Regions from separate parts of the Microbulbifer hydrolyticus genome, predicted to be linked through region 3. Evidence: predicted binding sites of a transcription regulator. Region 3 holds the regulator's gene; each other region holds the start of a gene.
The links. Region 3 encodes sigma-54, which starts transcription at its own class of promoters, with help from an activator protein. Its sites were predicted from a motif close to TGGCACANNNNTTGCNNT; they were not measured.
Positions count from the first base shown of each region.

Region 1: a site for sigma-54 is predicted at 2,439-2,456, ahead of glnL (nitrogen regulation protein NR(II)). Genes of this name have one in related genera too.
Region 2: a site for sigma-54 is predicted at 2,220-2,237, ahead of nirB (nitrite reductase large subunit NirB). Genes of this name have one in related genera too.
Region 4: a site for sigma-54 is predicted at 3,510-3,527, ahead of GTQ55_RS11790 (HAD-IIB family hydrolase). Genes of this name have one in related genera too.

Region 1 covers NZ_CP047491.1:217,287-222,228, forward strand. The annotation lists gene glnA (glutamate--ammonia ligase) at 1-1,272, shown strand, start outside; gene GTQ55_RS00960 (DUF4124 domain-containing protein) at 1,508-2,176, shown strand; gene glnL (nitrogen regulation protein NR(II)) at 2,501-3,574, shown strand; gene glnG (nitrogen regulation protein NR(I)) at 3,650-4,942, shown strand, end outside.
Region 2 covers NZ_CP047491.1:3,369,360-3,374,301, forward strand. The annotation lists gene GTQ55_RS14345 (NarK family nitrate/nitrite MFS transporter) at 1-180, shown strand, start outside; gene GTQ55_RS14350 (bifunctional protein-serine/threonine kinase/phosphatase) at 284-2,023, shown strand; gene nirB (nitrite reductase large subunit NirB) at 2,413-4,941, shown strand.
Region 3 covers NZ_CP047491.1:3,096,899-3,101,840, reverse strand. The annotation lists gene rapZ (RNase adapter RapZ) at 1-69, opposite strand, end outside; gene ptsN (PTS IIA-like nitrogen regulatory protein PtsN) at 169-630, opposite strand; gene hpf (ribosome hibernation-promoting factor, HPF/YfiA family) at 686-979, opposite strand; gene GTQ55_RS13300 (RNA polymerase factor sigma-54) at 1,147-2,622, opposite strand; gene lptB (LPS export ABC transporter ATP-binding protein) at 2,855-3,580, opposite strand; gene lptA (lipopolysaccharide transport periplasmic protein LptA) at 3,668-4,225, opposite strand; gene lptC (LPS export ABC transporter periplasmic protein LptC) at 4,212-4,775, opposite strand; gene GTQ55_RS13280 (KdsC family phosphatase) at 4,868-4,942, opposite strand, start outside.
Region 4 covers NZ_CP047491.1:2,764,547-2,769,488, reverse strand. The annotation lists gene GTQ55_RS11800 (sugar phosphorylase) at 1-1,241, opposite strand, end outside; gene GTQ55_RS11795 (glycosyltransferase family protein) at 1,311-2,534, opposite strand; gene GTQ55_RS11790 (HAD-IIB family hydrolase) at 2,562-3,440, opposite strand; gene sppA (signal peptide peptidase SppA) at 3,850-4,942, opposite strand, start outside.

The sequences.
Region 1 (4,942 bases), 1.3 Mb from region 3:
GGCAAGATGTTCGACGGTTCCTCCATCGCAGGTTGGAAGGGCATCAACGAATCCGACATGATCCTGATGCCGGACGACGAAACCTCTTTCCTGGACCCGTTCACCGACGAAGCGACTGTCATCATTCGCTGTAACATTGTCGACCCGATCACCGGCCAGGGCTACGAGCGCGACCCGCGTTCCATCGCGCTGCGCGCCGAGGAATACCTGAAGTCCACCGGTTTCGGTGATACCGCGCTGTTCGGTCCGGAGCCCGAGTTCTTCGTATTCGACGACATCACCTGGGGTGCCGAAATGGGTGGCGCCTTCTACAAAATCAATTCTGAAGAAGCGGCCTGGTCTTCCGGTGCCTCTTTCGCGGAAGGCAACATGGGTCACCGTCCGGGCGTTAAGGGCGGCTACTTCCCGGTTCCGCCGGTCGACTCCCTGCACGATATCCGCGCTGCCATGTGTTCCGCGATGGAAGCCATGGGCCTGGAAATTGAAGTACACCACCACGAAGTGGGTACTGCTGGCCAGTGTGAAATCGGCGTTGGCGCCAACACCCTGACCAAGAAAGCGGACGAGGTTCAGATCCTGAAGTACGCGGTACACAACGTAGCGCACGCTTACGGCAAAACCGCGACCTTCATGCCCAAGCCGCTGGTAGGTGACAACGGTTCCGGTATGCACGTGCACCAGTCCTTCAGCAAAGACGGCGTAAACCAGTTCGCCGGTGACGCTTACGCTGGCCTGTCTGAAACTGCCCTGTTCTACATCGGCGGTATCATCAAGCACGCGCGCGCTCTGAACGCGATCTGTAACTCTTCCACCAACTCTTACAAGCGTCTGGTTCCGGGCTTCGAAGCGCCGGTAATCCTGGCCTACTCCGCGCGCAACCGCTCTGCGTCCATCCGTATTCCGTTCGTGCCGAGCCCGAAAGGCAAGCGTATCGAGACCCGCTTCCCGGATCCGACCGCCAACCCGTACCTGGCCTTTGCAGCCCTGCTGATGGCTGGCCTCGACGGCGTGAAGAACAAGATCCACCCGGGCGACGCTGCGGACAAGGACCTGTACGACCTGCCGGCAGAAGAGCTGGCCGAGTACCCGACCGTTGCTTCCAGCCTGGAACAGGCTCTGGACTGCCTGGATCAGGACCGCGCGTTCCTGACCGAAGGTGGTGTATTCACCGACGACGCCATCGACGCCTTCATCGAACTGAAGCGCGAAGAGGTGCAGCGTGTGAACATGACCACTCACCCGGTTGAGTTCGAGCTGTATTACTCTGTATAAAAACGGCGAGAGCGCCCCGGCCTTAAACGCCGCAGGCGCTACCGTTTAAAACGGAGTATCATCTGAGCGCCGCCGCCGGGCTCTGTTCATACAGCGGTCTGGTGAGAACGGTGCAAAGATGACGAGAAAGCCCACACCCGCAAGGTGTGGGCTTTTTTTATGCGGGTAGAGGAGAGAGGAGTACACTAGCCTTTACTATGCAACCTCAAATAGAAAGTGAGAGGCAGGAAAGCCCATGATCAGGTGGATTGCACTGCTGGCGGTGTTGCTGGCTGCGCCGGTTCTGGCGCAGCAGGACTCGGCGGCCGATGACAAAAAGGCGAGTGGCACCTCAGGTGGCAGCGTATACAAGATTGTCGGACCGGATGGCCGGGTGACATTCAGTGACAGCCCCCCCGCTGGCCAGAAAGCCGAGAAGGTCGAGATAGGCCCCATCAACGTACAGCCCATCGCGCCGAAGCAGCCGTTGCGGACACGTAAGCTGTCCCCCGGGGATAGGCGCGACCGCGATGACTACGAGGGCCCGGTTAACTTTGCGATCGTGAGCCCCGCCAATGACGCCACCATCCCGCCGGGGCAGCGGTTTGTCGTGCTGCAGGTCGCCCTCGACCCTGTCCCCAAAGACGGCTACGAATTCTTTGTTGTGGTTGACGGTCAGCGCTGGTCGGGTACGTCGTCCGGTACCAGCCTGGATATCTCGGCACTGGAGCGCGGCACGCATACGATACAGGCGGTGTTGCTAGGTGCTGGTGGGCGCCCCCTGGCCCAGTCCCAGGCCATCCAGGTCCATGTAAAGCGTCCCGGTGGTCAGATCCCCGATTTCCCTGCCGAACAGGCGCCGCAGATGCCGAAGTTACCCCAGGCCCCCGGCGTCGCCAGGCCCCCCAAACCACAGCCGCGCTAACCGACCGCCTCGCTAACTGCGAGGGCGGCGGCAATACCCTGCCGCAATGACCTTGAGCGCCGGGGGCTCCCCACCCGGTGCCCAAATCGCTGGACGCGCCCGTCCGCGCTCGCCCGACACCCCCGTAACTTGCCCCGCGCCCGTTTCTGAGCATCAAAGCTGGCTGTTTTTTGCTCTGTGCACGATTTTGGTGCATCATCTTGTGAGGTCGGCCACCGGCGCCCCTGAAACCCTCTCCTGTGTCCGGTTTTTTGCGCCATTTTGGTTTGCTTCTTGCACTCCCAATAGGCGAGCCGAAGCAATGAACGAAATCGGACCCCCTGAATGCTCAATGATCGCCAGCTACGCCTGCTTTTGGACAACCTTACCTCGGCCGTTTTGGTGCTCGATGAAAACCTGTCCCTCTGCTACCTGAACTCGGCTGCCGAGGATCTGGTGGCGGCTTCCAGCGCCCGCTCTATTGGCCTGCCTCTCGACGAGGTCGTGCGCGAGTCTCGCTCCTCTGAGCAGGCGCTGCGCTCGGCACTGGCCACCGGCGAAAAATACACGGTCCGGCGCGCCTTGTGGCTGCTGCACAACCTGGAAGAGTGCACCGTGGACTACTCGGTGACACCCCTCACCGAGCTGGGCCTGTTGCTGCTGGAGGTCCAGTCCATGGACCGCCTGCTGCGCATCGCACGTGAAGATGCGCTGATCTCAGCCCAGGAGACCACGCGCAACCTGGTGCGAGGCATGGCCCACGAAGTGAAAAATCCGCTGGGAGGAATTCGCGGAGCGGCACAGTTGCTGCAAAGGGAATTGAGTGACCTGGAGGATGACGGCCTCGGTGAGTACACCCAGATCATCATCGAAGAGGCAGACCGACTGCGCAATCTGGTGGACCGGATGCTGGGGCCGCGCCAGCCGGTGAGGTTGCAATCGGTCAACGTGCATTCAATCACCGAGCGCGTGGCGCAGCTGATCGAGGCCGAGTGCGACGGGGCGTTGATCATCCGGCGGGACTACGACCCGTCGATTCCGGATATTCCGGCTGATAGCGAACAGCTGATTCAGGCGGTACTGAATATTGCCCGCAACGCGATGCAGGCGATTGCCGAAAGCATTGGCCTGGAGGAAGGAGACCTGACCATACGCACCCGGGTGCAGCGGCAGTTCACCATCGGCCGGAGGCATTGTCCGCTTGTATGCCGCATTGACATCGTGGACAACGGCCCGGGAATTCCGGAAGACATCCGCGAGCGGATTTTTTATCCGATGATTTCCGGGCGCGCCGAGGGCTCGGGGCTGGGGCTTTCCATCTCCCAGCACATCATTAACCAGCACCGGGGGCTGATCAAATGCGAGAGCCAGCCCGGGCAGACGGAATTCCAGATTTATTTACCACTGGCGAATGAGTAGCAAAACGGCGAACAAGCCAGTGGCAAAACCAAGACCAGAACTATTAGAACGTAATCACAGAGCCGGAAAAGTACTATGAACAATCGCGTATGGATCATTGATGACGACCGCTCCATCCGCTGGGTGCTGGAGCGCGCCCTTTCCCGGGCGGGGATCGAAACAACCTGCTATGAAAATGGCGACCGCGCGCTGGACGATTTTTACAGCGAATCACCAGATGTGGTGATCAGCGACATTCGCATGCCCGGCTCGGATGGTTTCAAGCTGCTGCAACGATTCCAGGCCGAACGCCCCGCCCTGCCCATCATCATCATGACTGCCCACTCGGATCTCGACAGTGCGGTAGCTGCTTACCAGGGTGGCGCTTTCGAATATCTGCCCAAACCGTTTGATGTCGATGAGGCCGTGGCGGTCACACGCCGCGCGCTGGCACATGCCAACGAGCAGGAACCGGAAGAGCCGGTGATCATCGAAAATGGTACCGGCAATAAGGAAATTATCGGCGAGGCGCCGGCGATGCAGGAAGTATTCCGTGCAATCGGCCGCCTTTCCCACTCCAATATCACCGTGCTGATCAACGGTGAGTCCGGTACCGGTAAAGAGCTCGTGGCAGCGGCGCTGCACAATCATAGCCCGCGTAAAAATCAGCCGTTTATCGCACTCAATATGGCTGCGATCCCCAAGGATCTGATGGAGTCCGAGCTGTTCGGGCACGAGAAAGGGGCGTTTACTGGCGCAAGTTCACAGCGCGCCGGTCGCTTCGAGCAGGCCAACGGCGGCACCCTGTTTCTGGATGAAATCGGGGACATGCCCGCAGAGACCCAGACCCGTCTGCTGCGGGTATTGGCAGACGGCGAGTTTTATCGGGTCGGTGGCCACACTCCGGTAAAAGTAGACGTGCGAATTATCGCTGCCACCCACCAGGATCTCGAGCGGCTGGTCGAACAACACAAGTTCCGCGAAGACCTTTTTCACCGCCTCAACGTTATTCGTATCCACATTCCCCGTCTCGCCGACCGTCGCGAAGATATCCCGCGCTTGGTGCGTCACTTCTTCAACAGCGCCGCCAAGGACCTCGGGGTCGAGCCGAAAATCCTGTTAAAGGAGACGGAAGAATACCTCTCCGGGCTGGACTGGCCGGGTAATGTGCGACAGCTGGAGAACACCTGCCGCTGGATCACGGTGATGGCCTCCGGCCGCGAAGTACTCGTCGATGACCTGCCACCGGAACTTCATCAGCAGGGTGCCACCACCGAGGCACCGCAGGACTGGCAAAAGGCATTGCGTCTTTGGGCCGACCAGGCATTGGCCACCGGGCAGCGGGAGATTCTCAGCGAGGCGGTGCCCGCCTTCGAGCGTGCCCTGATC
Region 2 (4,942 bases), 270 kb from region 3:
AATGTCGGTGCCGTTTTTTACCTGACCGTACTCAGCATGGTGTCCTATGAGACCTTCTTCCTGGTGATTGCCTGCACCGCGTGCCTGGGCTTCGTCACCTTGCTGTTCTTGGAAGAACCGGAAGGCCAGATGGCCGAGGTAATGCCGGACGGTAGTGTTTCGCTGATCGATGTGGCCTGATTTTTGTTAAGGAGTATCCTTTGAGATCGTTTCGAAGTACCGGCACGGGATACTCTTCAGCATTGGGCAAACTATTTTGAACTACACCTGCGAAACCACAGAAGTGTCAGACTCCGACCATCGGGCGTCCAACTCGGAGAGCCTGGAGTTCGCCACCGCCACCGAATGCGGCAAGCGCGACTATAACGATGATGCTGTCGCAGTGTACCGGGCGTCCGGCAACGAATTGCGTTACCGCGGCTCACTGGCGGCGATTGCCGATGGCGTGGGCAGCGCAGAGGCCGGCGGCGCGGCAGCGCGTGCGGCGGTTAGCGGGTTTATTTCCGACTACTACAGCACGCCGGATTCCTGGTCGGTAAAGCAGGCGGCGGCGCGGGTGTTACAGGCTCTGAACAGCTGGCTGTACCGGCAGAGCGGCGGCGCAGATGAGGTACAACGCGGCTGGCTGACAACCTTTTCGGCGGTGGTGCTGAAAGGCTCCACTGCGCACCTGATTCATATCGGGGATTCACGAATCTATCGTCTGCGCGCAGGTAAACTGGAATGCCTGACCCGGGACCACAGCCGTGCGCTCGGGCCGGGACGGACCTTTCTGAGCCGGGCGCTGGGAATGGATGCGCATGTTGAGGTGGATTACCGGCAGGAGCCACTGGAGGTCGGGGACCTTTTCTGTGTGACCACCGACGGCATTCACGATTGCCTGCCGAAAGTGCAGCTTACCGAAATTCTTTGCCAGCATGGGGTTGAAGCCTCGACACCACTGATTACCGCCGCAGTCGAGAACGGCAGTGGCGACAACCTCAGCCTGGCCCTGTGCCAGGTAAACGCGCTGGATGGACTGGAAACAGACGACTTGCTGCTCGCCACGAGCGAGCTACCCTTCCCTCCCCCCTTGCGCCCCGGCAACAAGATTGAAAACTACGAAGTCCTGCAGGAGCTGCACGCCAGCAGTCGTAGCTACCTGTATCTGGTGCGGGACATGGAGTCCGATCGCAACGGGGAAGGTGAAACACTGCGGGCATTGAAGGCGCCGTCGGAAAATTTTATCGACGACCCGGCCTATATCGAGCGTTTTATCGCTGAAGAATGGACCGGACGGCGGCTGGAGCACCCCGCCATTGTCAAGATTTTTCCCCCGCGCAAAGAGCGAAAGTTCCTCTACCATGTGATGGAGTATGTGGACGGCCAGAACCTGCGCCAGTGGATGCAGCTCAACCCGCAGCCACCGCTCGACCAGGTGCGCAACCTGGTGCAGCAACTGGTCAGCGCACTGCGCCGGCTACAGCGGCTGGAAATCGTGCACGGCGACCTGAAGCCGGAAAACATCATGGTAGACCGCAACGGCCGCCTGAAGCTGATCGACCTGGGCGGCGCCAATGCTGCGGGATTGCAGGAACTACTGCGTTACCAGGACAGCGCACCGCCGGGCAGCAAGAATTACTGCGCGCCGGAATATTTCATGGGAGACGCCGCCAGCCACCGCTCGGATATATTTTCCCTCGGCGTGATCGCCTATGAGCTACTCACCGGCCACTACCCTTACAAAGAGCGCTTTGGCAGTAGCCAATACCAGCTGAAAAACTACGCGAGCATGCGCTATATCAGCGCGCGCAAGTACCGGGATGACTTGCCGGAATGGATCGACGGCGCCCTGCGTCGCGCCTGTGCACCGGATCCCAGAAGTCGCTACCCCGCCCTGTCCGAACTGGTTCACGACCTGAGCACACCGAACAAAAAGTTCATCAACCAGAAAAAGCCGCCGCTGATGGAGCGCAATCCTCTGCTGTTCTGGCAGGTGGTCGCCGCTCTCGCGACACTCTCCCACTTTCTGTATTTCCTGTAAGCAGTGCCTGCGCTGAAATACACTGTGTTCCGGCCTCTGCTCTACCGGCACCCCGCACCATGCGCGTGCCAACTTGGGGCGCGCACCACGAAAGCGCACCAATTTGTCGCGCACCTGACTGCCAATTTATACCGCGTTTTCTCTAAAACCCGGTGAACATTGCGGTACCCCCAAGGGCCGGGCTCGAGCCACGAGTTGGCATAGAGATTGAATACCATTAGTCACAACCCGAAATTCTTTTAGCAAGGCAACGGCGCCTGACACTCTTCGACAGAAGAGGGGACGCCCGTGCAGCCTCCAGCTTCCCCGGCCCCCCCAGCGCTTTTCTTCTGTCGCGAACCTCAGGCACCAACACCTGGTACTAGACCTCGCAAAACACGGCAGAGATTATGGTTAAGCAAAAAATCGTCGTCATCGGCAACGGCATGGTGGGTCACCACTTCCTGGAACAACTGGCAAACCGTCCCGAACGGGAATTGTTCGACGTGCTGGTATTCTGTGCCGAGCCCCGCCCCGCCTACGACCGGGTACACCTCTCTGAATACTTTGGCGGCCGCACTGCGGACGACCTCGCCATGGGCAAGGTTGAGCAGTACCGTGAATGGGGTTACGACCTGCGCCTGAACGATGCCGCTGTGGGCATCGACCGCGAGGCCAAGGTGGTCACTTCTGCGAGCGGCGCCACCGAATCCTACGATCACCTGGTACTGGCTACCGGCTCCTATCCTTTTGTTCCGCCGATCCCCGGCCACCAGCACGAGAAGTGCTTTGTTTACCGTACCATCGAAGACCTCGACAAGATCCAGGCCGCAGCCAAAGACGGCAAGGTTGGCGTTGTGGTCGGTGGTGGCCTGCTCGGCCTGGAAGCAGCCAACGCTCTGAAGCAGTTGGGCCTCGACGCCCACGTGGTGGAATTCGCACCGGGCCTGATGTCCGTTCAGCTGGACGAAGGCGGCTCCAAGCTGCTGCGGGAAAAAATTGAAGAACTCGGCGTAACCGTACACACCAGCACCGCCACCGAGCTGATTGAAGAAGTCGACGGCGGCCGCCTGCGCATGAACTTCAAGGGCGACACTTCCCTGGATACCGACCTGATCGTGTTCTCCGCCGGTATCCGCCCGGAAGACAGCCTGGCGAAATCCGCCGGTATCGAACTGGGTGAGCGCGGCGGTATCGTGATCGACAATAACTGCCGTACATCCGACAAGAATATTTTCGCCATCGGCGAGTGTGCGCTGTTCAATAACTTCATCTTCGGCCTGGTAGCCCCCGGCTACACCATGGCACGCACAGCCGTATCCCTGTTGTGTGGTGAGGCAGCAGAATTCAACGGCGCCGACATGAGCACCAAGCTGAAACTGCTGGGTGTAGAGGTAGGCTCCATCGGCGATGCGCACGGCCGCGCGGAAGGCTCTGCGGCGATCACCTTTGTCGACGAACAGACCGGCGTTTACAAGCGCATGATCACCGACAGTGAAGGCAAGAAGCTGCGCGGTGCGGTGCTGGTAGGTGACACCGGTGACTACGACACCCTGCTGCAATATCACCTGAACGATATGGATCTTCCGGAACATCCGGAGCAACTGATCCTGCCGTCTCTGGATGGCGCAGCTCCGGCACTGGGCGCAAACGCGCTGCCAGATACCGCCACCATCTGTTCCTGCCACAACGTGAGCAAGGGCGATATCGTCGGCGCGGTTCAGGGCGGCTGCTGCTCGCTGGGTGATGTAAAGGATGCAACCAAAGCCTCCACCGGTTGTGGTGGCTGCGCGGCGCTGCTGAAAAATGTGGTGGATACCGAGCTGGCGGCACTGGGGGTCGAGGTTAACAACAACCTCTGTCCACACTTCCCTTACACCCGCCAGGAAATTTTCCACATGGTGCAGGTGGAAGAGATCAAGACCTTCGATGAGCTGCTGCACAAGCACGGCAGTGGCAAGGGCTGTGAAATCTGTAAACCGACCGCGGCTTCCATTTTTGCCTCCCTGTGGAACGAGCACATCCACAAGAAGCCGCACGTTGGCCTGCAGGACACCAACGATACCTTCATGGCCAATATGCAGAAAAACGGTACCTACTCCGTGGTTCCGCGTATCGCCGGCGGTGAAATTACCCCCGAGAAACTGATTGTGCTCGGCCAGGTGGCGAAGAAGTACGACCTGTACACCAAGATCACCGGCGGCCAGCGTATCGACCTGTTCGGTGCGCGCCTGGAAGAGCTGCCGGAGATCTGGCGCGAGCTGACCGACGCGGGCTTTGAGACCGGCCACGCCTACGGTAAGTCCCTGCGCACGGTCAAATCCTGCGTGGGCAGCACCTGGTGCCGCTTCGGGGTTCAGGACAGTGTTGGCATGGCGCTGACCGTCGAGAACCGCTACAAGGGCCTGCGCTCCCCGCACAAGATCAAGATGGCGGTTTCCGGCTGTACTCGTGAGTGCGCGGAAGCACAGAGCAAGGACATCGGTGTGATTGCCACCGAGAATGGCTGGAACCTGTATGTCTGCGGCAACGGCGGTATGCGCCCGCGCCATGCGGATCTGTTCGCCACCGACCTGGACGACGTAACGCTGATCAAATACATCGACCGCGTGCTGATGTTCTACGTGCGCACCGCGGACAAGCTGCAGCGGACGTCAGTCTGGCTGGAGAATCTGGAAGGCGGTCTGGATTACCTGCGCGAAGTGGTTATCGAGGACAAGCTGGGTATCTGCGAAGAACTCGAGCGCCAGATGGGCAATGTGGTCGGCACTTACCAGTGTGAGTGGAAAACCGCGATCAATGACCCGGAGATGCTGAAGCGCTTCCGTCAGTTCGTGAACACCGACGAGAAGGACGAGAAAATCGTGTTCGTGGAGGAGCGCAAACAGCGCCGCCCGGCCACCCAGGAAGAAATCGTCAAGATTGCCGAGCCGGCTTAAG
Region 3 (4,942 bases):
ATCTTCCAGCAGTTGCAGGGCCGAGCTTTTACCGGAGCCTGAGCGGCCGCTGATTATGACCAGTCGCATAGACAAGCACTCCTTGCTGATACCGGGGCTGATGTACCGCCGGGATGGCTAACTTGAGCACGGCCGGCAACGGGGTGCCGCCAGTACACGCGATAGCTATTATGCCGCGGCGGCGCTGTTTATGGCCAGTGCGTAGAGGTCGTCGCTGGTGGTGGCTTCACGCAGCTTTTCGCGTACGCGGCTGTCGCTGAACAGGGCGGCAATTTCCGCCAATGTGTCCAGGTGCTCCTGCTCGGAGTCTTCAGGAACCAGCAATGCGAAAAGCAGGTCAACCGGCTGGCGGTCGATGGCATCAAAATCTACGGCGGGAGAGGTAGTACAGAGAACGCCGATGGGCTGCTCACAGCCGGGCAGGCGGCAGTGGGGGATGGCAACACCCTCGCCAATACCGGTGGAGCCCAGGCGTTCCCGGGCTACCAGCTGGTTGAACACGGTATCGGAATCCAGATCGGGGTATTGTTCTGAGATCGCCTGGGCGATGTTGAGTAACAGCTTTTTCTTGCTGCTCCCCGCCAGATGGCAAAGGCTCAGGCGGGGAGAGAGTAATGCTTCCAATGTCATAACTTACTGATGATCTAGCGGTACAGGCCAGCCGGTAACCTGGGTTGTGTTACGACTAGCGGTGACTGCGTAACTTTTCTTTGTGTTTCAGCAGTTGCCGGTCGAGTTTGTCAGTCAGCGAATCGATCGCTGCGTACATGTCCTCTGACTCCGAATCGGCAAAGATATCCTTGTTTCCGTTCACGTGAACCCGTGCCTCGGCCTTCTGGATAAGTTTGTCGACGGACAGGATGACCTGGGTATTGGTGATCAGGTCATTGTGGCGGGAGAGCTTGTCCAGTTTGGTCTGGCAGTAATCGCGAATGGCCGGAGTTACGTCTACATGGTGGCCACTGATATTGATCTGCATGGATTTCTCCTCATCGGGTACAACACAATTGGGCTGCACCCCCGCACAGGGCGGCAACCCTACTAGGAAGTGCGCCAGAATGGAAGGATACACTCAATGTCTGGCTATTGGTTGCCCAGAAACTGACCGGGGTAGTGTTGAACAGCCCTATTTTGTGACTGATCTATCTATATCAGTCGTTTCCGCTCGCTGGAAGATGGTATACCCATGGACTCGCGGTATTTGGCCACCGTGCGGCGAGCCACCTTGATGCCCTGGGAGTCGAGCTCCTGGGTAATCTTATTGTCAGACAGGGGTTTGCGCGGCTGCTCGGCGTCGATCAGTTTGCGGATCAGGGCGCGGATGGCGGTGGAGGAAGCATCCTCGCCGGAGTCGGTGCTGACATGGCTGGAGAAGAAGTACTTGAGCTCGAAAACCCCGCGCGGAGTCAGCATGTACTTCTGAGTTGTAACCCTGGAGATGGTGGACTCGTGCATGCCGATGGTCTCGGCGATGTTGGCCAGTACCATGGGTTTCATCGCTTCTGGCCCCTGTTCGAAAAAGCCCTGCTGCTTTTCCACGATGCAGCTGGCCACTTTCAGCAGTGTCTCGTGGCGGCTCTGCAGGCTTTTCAGGAACCAGCGCGCTTCCTGTAAATTATCGCGCAGGTAGTTGTTGTCGCTGGAATTGTCAGCGCGCTTGATCAGTGAGGCGTAGGTATCATTGATGCGCAGCTTGGGCGTTGTTTCCGGGTTCAGTTCCACCACCCAGCGATGCTGCTTGCGGCTCACAATCACATCGGGCACCACGTACTGGGGTTCTTCGCCGCCAAATGCTTCACCTGGGTAGGGGGTGAGGGTCTGGATCAGGCGCATGACCTCGCCGAGCTGTGCTTCGCTCAGGCGGGTGCGACGACTCAGTTGGCGAAAGTCCCGTTTGCCCAGCAGATCGAGATGCTGGCCCACAACAGTTTGGGCCTGAGCGAGCCAGGGGGTGTGTTCGGGTAGTTGGCGCAGCTGCAGGAGCAGGCTCTCACGCAGGTCTCGGGCCCCGCAACCTGCGGGTTCGAGCTGCTGAATGGTCTTCAGCACCGCCTGCACTTCGTCCGTGTCGACCCCGAAGGCCGCAGCCATTTCGTCGAGGTCCGCGTCGAGGAACCCGTTGGGGGCGATGGCGTCGATCAGGGCCTCACCGATCAGTTTGTCGATATCGGTCAGTGGGGTCAGGTTCAGCTGCCACACCAGGTGATCCTGCAGGCTCTCTGAAGCGGCATTGCGTTGCTCGAGCGCATAGTCTTCGCCGTCGCCGCCGCTGTAACTGCCACTGGTGTAGATGTCGTCCCAGCGGGTGTCTACCGGCAGGTCATCCGGGATTTCGCTGTTCCATTCGCCGTCAGCGGAGGATTCGTTCTGGGCCTCGCGGGCACTTTCGCGCTCGGCGGTTTCCCGCTCCTGTCCTTCGGAGCTGGCGGGGGTGTTCTGGTCCTGATGGGACTCGCCGGCATTTTCATCGAAGTCCGATTCCAGCAACGGATTGCTGTCGAGTGCCGACTGGATTTCCTGTTGCAGATCCAGCGTCGACAATTGCAGCAGACGAATAGCCTGCTGCAGCTGCGGTGTCATCGTCAGCTGTGTGCCGAGTTTTAACTGGAGTGACTGCTTCATATGGGGGTTGCCGGCAGAAAAATCTGGCGTTGGCCCGCCGCGACAAATTTGATGCTTGAAGCGGCGGCGTAAAGCTCATTTCCTGCAGACTACCGCGGGGCAATTCGGAACACAAGGGGCGGGTTAAGCAATAAGCGTGCCGAAAAATTTTGAGACTCCGGTCACAGGGGGGTTAGGTATGATGACTGCCTAAAGAAAAGGGAAATGGGCAGATGAAAATACCTGAATCTGCCTAGATGGTGAACTCATGTCCCAGATAGACATCTTTCACTTGTTTGTTTTCTGCGACGTCCCTGGGGTTTCCGGAGGCGATAATATGGCCCTCACTGACGATATAGGCGGTCTCGCAGATGTCCAGGGTTTCGCGCACATTGTGGTCGGTGATCAGGACGCCGATACCCCGGTCGCGCAGATGGCGGATAATCTGCTTGATATCGTTGACGGAGATAGGATCCACGCCGGCGAAGGGCTCGTCGAGCAGGACAAAAGCCGGGTTGGTGGCCAGGGCGCGCGCAATCTCCACACGTCGGCGCTCGCCGCCAGACAGCGCCATGCCCAGGCTGTCGCGGATATGGGTGATGTGAAACTCTTCCAGCAGGGCTTCCAGCTGTTCTTTGCGCTGGCTCTTGCTGAGGTCCTTGCGAGTTTCCAGGATGGCGAGAATATTGTCGGCCACCGACAGGCGGCGAAACACCGACGCCTCCTGCGGAAGATAGCCAATCCCCTTGCGAGCACGGCCGTGCATGGAGAAGCCGGTAATGTCTTCGCTGTCGATCAGCACCTGTCCCGCGTCTGCCTGAACCAGTCCGGCAATCATGTAGAAGCAGGTGGTTTTACCTGCGCCGTTGGGGCCCAGCAGTCCAACGACCTGGCCGCTGGATACGCTCACGGAGACATCCTGGACGACTTTGCGCTTTTTGTACTGCTTGGCGAGATGTAACGCTTTGAGCGTCGGCATGGCGAATTCCGGTATCTAGTGGAGCGGCATTGCGGCTCCAGCTTGGTAATTTTTTCGGGTATTTGCGCTTGTGACCTCAGTGGGAGGCTACTGGCCGTCTTCGGCCGGCTTGGATTCCGGCTTCCAGATCATTTCCACGCGCTTCTTCTCTGACTGCCCCTGAGCCTGCATCTGCTCGCTGTTGAGATCGTAATCGATACGTTCGGCAGACAGCGTATTGCCATCGCGGTCGACGAAGGCCTCGCCGGTCAGTTGCAGGGCGTCACTGCTCACCAGGAACTCGATTCGCCTGGCGCGGGCCTTGACCGGGCTGGTGCTTTCCTCCACCTGTTGCTGGAAGTGGGCCGGGGTGCCGGTGGCCACTACCTTGCTGATTTCGCCTTTGGCGCTGCCGTGAACCTCCACGCGATCCGCGCGAATTTGCAGGGACCCCTGACGGATAACCACATTGCCGCTGTACACAGAGAGGTTCTTGCTGCGATTGGCTTCCAGTTTATCGGCGGACACTTTCACCGGTTGCTCGCGGTCATTCGGTAGCGCCAGCGCATTGGTGGCCAGTATCAGGGTGGCAAGGACGGTGCCCCAAAGTGCGCGGCTCTTAGCGGTTATCGTTGGCCGATGACGGGCGAATTCATTGGGCTTCATAGCTGCTTTCCACATCGGACAGAATTTCTACCTTGTCTTGTTTGAGATCCGCGCGCAGGCCCTTGCCAGTAGTGCGATTGGGGCCGTCGGCAATGGTAACAACTTTGTCGGTCTCGGCGAATTCCTCACGGGGCTTGATCACGATTCTGGGGGTGCGCAGGGTTATTCCCGGTTCCGGTAGTTCCCGGATGGATACGTCACCCTCGAGTACCACCCGTTGCCCATTGTTGAAGGCAACGCCGGTGCGGGACTCTGTGCGCCAGCGGGAATCTTCTCCCTGATAGAACATCATGCGCGGTTCGGTGAGGTCCGCCCTGTCCCGGCGGGCAAACTGGAAAAACGTCACGCGCTCGGCATCCACTTCATAGGCAAGCGTGCCCGCGGCGCTGTAGTGGCGCGTGCGGGCGCCCCGGATTATAAGATCCGCCGCCTTGTTGTGCTCCTGTTGCGTGGGGCGCTTGCCCAGCAACTGCTCCGGAGGGCTCTCGGTAAACCAGAGCCCGAGGGAAATCAGCGTGACCACAATGACCATTGGAAGCCAGGTGCGCATGCGTTGAGTGTTTCCTTTTGCACGGTGGCCTTTGTTGTCGGCCTTACAGTTAGTCGCTTACCGGGGGCGGTTGGTTCCGGCTCTGAGGGCTGTTAATTACCAGTTTCAGCCAGGTAGGGTGACAGTGCCGCTTCAAACGTTCCCTGGGCGAGCATGATGCGGTCACA
Region 4 (4,942 bases), 330 kb from region 3:
TGCCACTCGTCTTCTCCGCAGGTGGTGCCTTTCAGCGCGTCGAAGAGTGAAATATTGATTTCATAGGGTTTGTTGCTGCCGTCATCCAGCGCCCGCCAGGAAATCTGCCCGCCAAAGTTTTCCATGCTCTGAATCAGGGCTTCCAGCTCACTGTCATCCAGCAAACCTTCTACCGGACGCAGGCCGATGCCATCGTGTGATGCGATGAAGTTGAAGTAGGTGGTGCCGTTCTGAGCCGGGGGCATGCTCATCAACCAGTTTTTCAGGTACCGGCAGTTGCCGGTAACCAGGGTGTTGACCAGCAACGGAGGCAGCGAAAAGTTGTAAATGCAGTGTGCTTCGTTCGCGTTGCCGAAGTAGGACAGGTTTTCCTGATTGGGAATGTTGGTCTCGGTGATAATCACCGCATTGGGGTTGGCGTGCTCGATCAGGGTACGCAGCAGGCGCACGATTTCGTGGGTTTCTGCCAGGTTCAGGCAGTTGGTTCCCACCTCTTTCCAGATGAATGCAACGGCATCGAGGCGAAATATCCGCACGCCCATATCGAGGTACAGGCGGATGATATCGACAATCTTTGCCAGTACCTTGGGGTTGGCGAAGTTCAGGTCCACCTGGTCATGGCCGAAAGTACACCATACATGCCTGGTTCCCCTTGGCGTCCTAGTGGCGCGCAGCAGCGGCGTTACCCTTGGGCGTACTACTTTACTGAGGTCTTCTTCCGGATCCATTTCCACAAAAAAGTCGCTGCCCGGGTCATTTCCCTCCTGGTAATTCAGGAACCAGTCGTGTTTCGCTGAACAGTGGTTGATTACCAGGTCCGCCATCAAGTGAAAATCCGTGCTGATGCGCAGGATATCGCTCCAGTCTCCCAGGGGGGGATCGACCTGCTTGTAGGCGGAAACCGCAAAACCGTCGTCACTGGTGTAGGGGAAAAACGGCAGTATATGCACCGTGTTGATCAGCATTGGGAAGTGCGCCTGCAGGAAGTGGTGCAAGGTTTTCAGCGGCGGCTGGTTGTCGCTGACAATGCTGTTTCCGTAAGTGATGACGGCAATATCGGTCTGGTCCCACAGGTTTTTGTGGGCGAGGGGGCTCTGGCAGTCATCGTCCAGCCGCATGGTGCGCACCAGCTCGTGGGCAATGGGCTCGATGTCCAGATTCGGGTAGATAAAGGCCAGGTGATCCACCACTTTCTGGTGGAGCACATCCTTGATCGGAACTTGAGAGTTGGAATGGCTCACGGCTTCCCCCCGGGTTTCCATGCGGTTGTTTTTTTGCTTCAAACTTGTGCGGGCTACTAGTCTGGTGGATTAGATGTTGTACTCTTCGTAATCCGCTTCGACGGCCTGTTGCAGCCGATTCAGGAACCCGGGCTCGGCACTGGTAATGCGGTTCCAGCTCGGGATAAACGGGGTTTCCATTGGGTTTTCCAGGAACGCCTGTCCCGCCTTCACCAGGTTGCTGGCAAAGAGTTCTACCGTCTGCTCTTCTTTATGAATATCAAAATTCAGGCCATTTATGATGGCATCGTTGCGATAGGTCTCAACAAAGTCGAGGGCTACGCGGAAATAGGTGGCTTTGATACTGCGGAAGGTCTCTGATGAGAATACCGTGCCCTGGGTGGCGAGCTTGCGAAAAAATGACTTGGCGATGTCGATAGACATTTTCGACAGCCCGCCCTGTTCATCATCGAAGGAAACATCCTGGTGCTTGTGGTCGTAGGCGTGCGCTATGTCCACCTGGCACAGGCGGTTGGTCGAGTAATTGCGGTGCATCTCCGACAGGACGCCGATTTCCAGCCCCCAGTCGCTGGGGATGCGCAGGTCATTGATGACATCCCGACGGAAAGAAAACTCCCCGGCGAGGGAATAGCGGAAACTATCCATGTATTCCAGGTAGGGGGTGTGCCCATAAATCTTTTTCAGGGTGCGCACCAGCGGCGTAACCAGCAGCCGACATACGCGGCCATTGATTTTCCCATTGGCGACACGGGAGTAAAACCCTTTGCAGAATTCGTAGCTGAAGTTGGGATTGGCAATCGGGTAAAACAGGCGCGCCAGCATCATCCGGTCGTAGGTGACGATGTCGCAGTCGTGCAGCGCAATCGCCTCACCACGGCCTGAGGCCAGGATATAACCCAGGCAATACCAGACATTGCGCCCTTTACCTGCTTCCTTGGGGGCGAGGCCGTCGCTCTTCAGCTGTGCGTCCAGCTCGCGCAGGCGTGGACCATCGTTCCACAGAACCCGGACATGCTGCGGCAGGACGCTGAACTGCTTTAACGCATCGCGGTACTGGGATTCATCCGCGCGATCCAGGCCGATCACGATTTCGGAAAGGTAGGGCACATCTGCCAGGATATCGAGGATCTTCGGCAGCGCTTCGCCTTCCAGCTCCGAATAGAGTGAAGGCAACAACAGCGACATCGGGCGGTGCTTGGAAAAACGGACCAGATCCGCTTCCATGTCTTCCAGGCTGCGGTTGGAGAGATTGTGCAGGGTCGTGATGTCGCCATTCTGAAAAAAGTCGGTCACGGTTTGCTTCCTTTATTTCGGGTCTGTTTACATTCGAATGTTCGCGGAATGCTTGGAGTCGGTAGTGAAAATCTCTTCGATGGCCTCTGCCCACCCGCGTGGGCCTGTCTCCCGGGTAACGATCAGGTGTGGGTGGTGGGGGAGGCTCGGTGGAGGGTGTGCCGGAGAGCGAACGATAACGGCAATGTCTGCCACCCTGAGCATGTCGAGATCGTTTGGGCCGTCACCGCTGGCGATCAGGCGGCATTCGCGATCGGTATAGTGCTGGTAGGCTTTCTTGAGTAATTGCGTGGCGCGCCCTTTGTCGGTCTGCCCCAGTACGTGCAGGAAGCGTCCGCCCTGAAGGGTGGCGAACCCGGAGGCGTTGGCGCGTGCAATAAAGGCGAGTTTTTCCTGTTCATCCCCCTGCCACAGCAGGGGCTCGGAGTAATTGCGCTGGTTGGCCTTTTCCGCCTCGGCACTGGTAAGCCCGGTCGCGGCGACGATTTCTGCGGTAGAGGCGGCTGCGAAGTTGAGATAGGGCGCACCGTGTTTTTCGCCATCTTGCTGCAGGAAGGCGAGAATGTCATCGCGCCGCGCACCGGGCTCGACGATCCAAAAGCCCGACTCCTCGCGCGCGAACTCTGGTCTTTGGGGGAAGTAGCCCTGCGGAATGAAAATGGCCGAGCCATTTTCCACAATAAAGGGATGTTCGTTGTTGAGCGCCCGGCGCAGCTCCAGCATCTCGTCGCGAGTTTTGCTGCTGTTGAGAATCACCGGTATACCGCTGGACTCGAGTTTTTCCAGGGTGTCGTTCGCTGGCAGGTGGGAATAGCTGAAGTGGTCCAGTAAGGTGCCGTCGAGGTCGCTGGCGACCAGCCATTGAAAATCCGAAGAGTTGTACGCCGCGCTCTTTGTTTCTGTCATTAGTTTCCGAGTTGGTCAGAACTTTATCGTTTATTTAAATGGTCGTTATTGCTTTCTCTCTATTACCTCAATCCAAAAATAGTGCCAGACGGAGAAAAGTGAGCTACGACGGTGCTTGTAGCCGGTTGATTGGCGAGTAATTCATTGTGTTGGTCAGGGACCGTGAAACGGCGGGGAATTGGTGCGTCATAATGGGGCGTTGACTCCCTGCAGGTTTTCGAGCTGAGCCATTGTGGTGCAACCTGGGCGACCGGACTGCATAGTGGCAGGGGAATAGTCTGGTAAGGCGGTGGGTGGGACACGGGGCAGGAGAAGGGCGCAGCAACGGGAGGAAAGCAATCCCCGACCGTTTTACGGCCGGAGATCGCACATTTTTTGCTGTACGAGGGCACAGCAGGAATTTATCGAATCAGGGTGCGACGCAGTGCATGCAGCGCACATAAAGGGCGCGTGGATCCTTGAAGGACTTCAGTTCCGCAAGCGGCTGCAAGGCCGGTTGCAAGCTGCTGAACCAGGCTCCGAGGGGGAGGTTCTGCTCCACACTGGCGGCAATTTTGGCATCCACATTTTCAGCCAGGGCACGCATGATCTTTTCGCTGGGCGTCAGCTCTCGCTGAATTTCAACCACGTCGTAGTTTTCCAGCTTGGCGATCTGGGCGGCGTCGGCAATGGCATCCTTGAGGTTGCCCAATTCATCCACCAGCCCCAGTTTGTGTGCGGCGCGTCCGGTCCATACCTGCCCCTGGGCAATCTTGTGGATCTCCTGAGGGGTACTGCTGCGGGCTTCCGCTACCAGCTGGAGGAACTGCGCATAGGTGTGCTCCACCCCCTGTTGCAGTATGTCCGCGGCCGCCTCCGGCAGCGCGCGGTCCAGCCGCATGGTGCCGGCCAGCTCGGTAGTGCCGACGCCGTCGTTATAGATACCCAGGTGCTCGAGGGAATCCTCAAAGGTGGGGAAGGCGCCAAATACGCCGATTGAGCCGGTGATGGTGGACGGAGAGGCCCAAATGCGGTCGCCACCGGCCGCAATCCAGTAGCCACCAGAAGCGGCGACGCTCCCCATGGAAATAACCACCGGGATACCGGCTTCACGGGTGGCGAGCAGCTCCTGGCGGATGGCTTCGGAGGCGAAAGCGGAGCCTCCGGGGCTATCGATACGCAGTACCAGGGCTTTGACTTTTTTCTCGCGTGCCTCAGCAATCAGTTTGCCCAGACTTGCGCTGCCGATCTGTCCGGGGGGGGCTTCGCCATCGATGATGGCGCCGGCGGCACTGATCAGGCCGATTTTGTCACTTTTCAAATGGGGATCGGAAAGGTCGGCCAATTTGGTATGGCGCAGGTAATCCATCGCGTTGATATGTTTGTACTGGGACTTGTCGGCATCGCTGACACCGACCAGCTCCTGCATTTCCGCCATAGCGGCGCGGCGGGTGAGGAGCTTGTCGACAAACTGGTTGGCGAGGGCGGCTTTCGCCCAGCTACCGCCTTCGGCGCGCAGGTTT